Regions from separate parts of the Micromonospora lacuserhaii genome, predicted to be linked through region 1. Evidence: predicted binding sites of a transcription regulator. Region 1 holds the regulator's gene; the other holds the start of a gene.
The links. The regulator HspR, encoded in region 1, represses chaperone genes until heat shock. The targets are predictions, from matches to a motif close to TTGAGTNNNNNNNACTCAA.

Region 1 (2,198 bases):
ACCTGTTCAGCTCGATCTTCTCCGGCGGCGGCCCCGGCGGGCCGGCGCGTGCCCGTGGCCCGGCCCGGGGTCGCGACGTGGAGACCGAGGTCGCGCTGGACTTCCAGGACGCGGTACGCGGGGTGACCCTGCCGCTGACCCTGCGCGCGCCCGGGGTCTGCGACACCTGCCACGGTAACGGCGCGAAGCCCGGCACTCAGCCGAAGACCTGCCCGGTCTGCCAGGGCGCCGGGGTGACCACCCGCAACCAGGGGTCGTTCAGCTTCTCCGAGCCGTGCCGCAACTGCCAGGGCGTCGGCACCGTGGTCGAGGAGAAGTGCCCGGAGTGCCACGGCACCGGCGGCGTGACCAAGACCCGCACGCTGAACGTCCGCTTCCCCGCCGGGGTGGCCGACGGGCAGCGGATCCGGTTGACCGGGCGCGGTGAGCCGGGCGACCGCGGTGGTCCGGCGGGCGACCTGTTCGTCCAGGTGAAGGTCCGGCCGGACGACCTGTTCGGGCGTACCGGAGACGATCTGACCCTGACCGTGCCGATCACCTTCGCGGAGGCCGTCCTCGGCACTGACCTGCGGGTACCCACGCTCGACGGCGCGGTGACCCTGCGGGTCCCGCCGGGCACGCCGTCCGGGCGGGTGCTGCGGGCCCGGGGCAAGGGTGTGGTCCGGCGCGACGGTCAGGCCGGTGACCTGCTGGTCACGCTGGACGTGGTGGTGCCGGCGACGGTGTCGGACGAGGCCCGCGCGGCGCTGGAGACGTTCGCCGGGTCGACGCCGCCGGCCGGCCGCGAACATCTCGACGCGCGGGTGCGTCGGGTCGGCTGACCGGTGGAGTGGTGCGGAGGTGAGTGGGATGTCGGACGGGTTCGTCGGTTCGGGTGACCCTGCCTACGAGGCCAAGGTGCTGATGATCTCGGTCGCGGCACGGATGGCGGGCATGCACCCGCAGACACTGCGCCAGTACGACCGGCTGGGCCTGGTGCAGCCCGGCCGCGCGGCCGGGGGCGGGCGTCGCTACAGCGTGCGGGACGTGGTACTGCTGCGCGAGGTGCAGCGGCTCAGCCAGGACGACGGGATCAACCTGGCCGGGGTCAAGCGGATCATCGGGCTGGAGCGGCTGCTGGAGCAGGCGCAGCAGCGGGTGGCGCGGCTGGAGGCGGAGCTGGACGCCGCGTACCGGCGGATCGCCGAGCTGGAGTCGCTGGGCGGTTTTCCGCGCGGGGACCTGGTGCCGACCAACCGCACCTCCACCGCGCTGGTGGTCTGGCGCCCCCGGCGTACCGACCGCTGATCCACCCCCTCCGCGTCGGCGTGGCCCGGACGGCGGGTGGAACACCACGGCTGTCTCGGCGGCCCGGTGACGTACCTCGTGTTCCACCGACCGTCGTTCTTCTCTGGACCGGGCCCGGCCTGGCCTGCGGTTCCCGAATTTCTCCGGCGCGGGCCGGGCCGGTTCCGTTAGCCTGGTAATCAGGTCCAACCAGCTCAATCCGGACTCCGAACTGGCAGGGGGAGCCATGGCGGAAGCGGCGAAGAAGGTGGCCGAGCAGGCGGAGGACCGGCTCGAGAAGGTGGCCGAGAACGTCCGGGAGGGATTCGAGCGGCTCGGCGACGGCAGGTTCGCCGACATGATCAAGAATGGCCGGTTCGCCGACCAGGTCGACCACGGGATCGACCAGGGACGCACCGAGGCCAGACGCCGGAACCAGGGTGGATCGCAACGCTGACGGTCCACCGACGTGCGGGCCGGGACCCACGGGGGGTCCCGGCCCGTTCGCCGTCCAAGACGTGCGGGCCGGGACGCGGTGACGCCGGTCGGAGGCCGTGCTCGCAGTCAGGCGAGCCGGCGGTTCTCCCGGACCAGGCCGCCCTCGCACCAGTCCCGGTAGACGAAGAGGTCCTGCCGGGCCAGCAGCATCCGGCTGTTGTGCGCCCAGGTGCCCATCAGTTCGTCGCCGTCCCGCTCGGCCTGCTCGACCAGCTTGCGGAAGCGCCGCTTCGGGTGCGCGCGGAAGTTCGTCCGGATGCCGTCCGCGGCGTAGATGTAGAGGCAGTGCAGCGCGAACCGGCGGGCCGGGCAGGCCGGGTCCATGGCCAGGTCGAAGAGGGTGAGCACCAGGTGATCCCCGGCGACCAGCAGGTCCCAGTCGGGCGGCATGGAGGTCAGCGGGACCGAATCCGGCTGGTATGCCCAGGCCCGCA
Region 2 (2,198 bases), on a different contig from region 1:
TCCCGCGTACGGTCGGGGCATGTCGAACCACCGTTTCCCGGTCCTCCTCGACGGTCCCCACAACCGGGTCGACGACCCGCGGGAACTGCTCGTCGGATATCTGGACTGGTATCGCGACGCCCTGGCACGCAAGACCACCGGCCTCGACGAGGCGGCGCTACGGGTCCCGGTGGCCGGCCTGGACTGGTCGCCACTGGGTCTGGTGCAGCATCTCGGCTGGGTGGAGCGGCGCTGGATCCGGTGGGGCTTCGCCGCGGAGCCGGTCGCGCCGTGCCCGCCCGGCGACGAGGACGCCGAGTGGCGGATCGACGGGCGGTCGGCGGAAGAGGTGTGGCAGGCGTACCGGGCCGAGGTGGCGCAGACCCGACGGATCATCGAGGGCGTCCCGCTGACCCAGGCGGCCCGGCTCGGTGGCCGCTTCTCCTCGGCCACGCACGCGCCGTCGCTCGGGCGGATCCTGTTCCACCTGTTCCAGGAGTACGCCCGGCACATCGGGCAGCTCGACGTGGCCCGTCAGCTCATCGACGGTACGACGGGGGAGTGAGCCATCCGGCCGTCGTCTTCGCCGGCGCGCGGACGGGTGAAAATTGTGAGCGGTACGAAAAGCGCCGGGGCCGGCGCTGATTTCCCAGCGTGACCCCGGCCTGCCGGATCGTGACCCGCCCGACGCGGTCAGCGGTTCTTCCACGCCTCCACGACGGAGACCGGGATGCGCCCGCGCTCGGAAATCTCGTAGCCGTTCTTGGTGGCCCATTCCCGGATGGCCCGGTTCTGCTCGCGGTCCATTCCCGAGACGGCCGGGCGGCCGGGACGACGGGCCGGACGGGCGGTCTCCACCGCGCCGCGACCCATCCGGCGGCCAGCGTTGATGTACGGGTCCAGCGCCTTGCGGAGGACGCCGACGTTCTCGTCGGAGAGATCGATCGTGTATGCCGCCCCGTCCAGGCTGAACTCGACGGTCCGATCGGCCTTTCCGCCGTCGAGGTCGTCGGTCAGAACGGTGATTACTTTCCTTGCCATCGCCATTACTCCCTGTGTCGGGCGGGGTGTGGCTAAGAGTTTGACCTATCCGCCCGTTATTCCGCAACAATATGCGTCGCTTTCATTTGGCGCGTCGCGCCCAATGATGGGAAAACCGTGGTCGGCCAATCGCTGTCCGCGCTGGCGGCGGCCCCACCTCGGATGGGTCGGGCGTGTCCTGGGTCACAGCTCGGAACAAGGGGCACGCTTTGTGACTTGAGTGAGACACGCTCAACCCAACGCGATAGCAGGTGTTCGATGGCAACTCTTCCGGTACTTCCGCTGACCGACGCCGTCCTGCTGCCCGGCATGGTCATCCCGGTGACTCTCGACCCGACCACCCAGGCCGCGGTCGACGCCGCGCGCGCCACCGGCGACAAGAAGCTTCTCGCCGTGCCCCGCCTCGACGGCGAGTACGGCCCCGTCGGCGTGATCGCCACCATCGAGAAGGTGGGCCGGCTGCCCGACGGGGAGCCCGCCGCCGTCGTCCGTGGCCTGTCCCGGGCCCGGATCGGCTCCGGCGTCCCCGGACCCGGCGCCGCCCTCTGGGTCGAGGCGACCGCACTCGACGAGCCCGCCCCGGCCGGCCGGGCCCGGGAACTCGGCCGCGAGTACCGCGCGCTGATGACCTCGGTCCTCCAGCAGCGCGGCGCGTGGCAGGTCATCGACGCCATGGAGCGGATGACCGACCTCTCCGAGCTGGCCGACGCGGCCGGCTACGCGCCCTGGCTCAGCCTGGCGCAGAAGACCGAACTGCTCGCCGCGCCGGACGTCACCGCCCGGCTGGAGCTGCTGGTCGGCTGGGTGAAGGACCACCTGGCCGAGCAGGAGGTCACCGAGCAGATCAACAGCGACGTCCGCGAGGGGCTGGAGAAGTCCCAGCGGGAGTTCCTGCTCCGCCAGCAGCTCGCCGCGATCCGCAAGGAACTCGGCGAGGACGAGCCGGACGGCTCCGCCGACTACCGGGCCCGGGTCGAGGCCGCCGAGCTGCCCGACACGGTGCGCGAGGCGGCGCTGCGCGAGGTCGGCAAGCTGGAGCGGGCCAGCGACGCCTCCCCGGAGGCGGGCTGGATCCGTACCTGGCTCGACACCGTCCTGGAAATGCCGTGGAGCACGCGTACCGAGGACAATACCGACCTCGGCGCGGCCCGCGCGGTGCTGGACGCCGACCACGCCGG

Region 2: a site for HspR is predicted at 1,237-1,255, ahead of lon (endopeptidase La). Genes of this name have one in related genera too.

Annotation. Positions count from the first base shown of each region.
Region 1 covers NZ_JBAKHO010000009.1:132,732-134,929, reverse strand. Annotated here, with positions in the region: gene dnaJ (molecular chaperone DnaJ) at 1-821, shown strand, start outside; gene V6U81_RS09300 (heat shock protein transcriptional repressor HspR) at 850-1,287, shown strand; gene V6U81_RS09295 (hypothetical protein) at 1,514-1,723, shown strand; gene V6U81_RS09290 (hypothetical protein) at 1,831-2,198, opposite strand, start outside.
Region 2 covers NZ_JBAKHO010000048.1:24,652-26,849, reverse strand. Annotated here, with positions in the region: gene V6U81_RS23515 (DinB family protein) at 20-544, shown strand; gene V6U81_RS23510 (histone-like nucleoid-structuring protein Lsr2) at 673-1,020, opposite strand; gene lon (endopeptidase La) at 1,279-2,198, shown strand, end outside.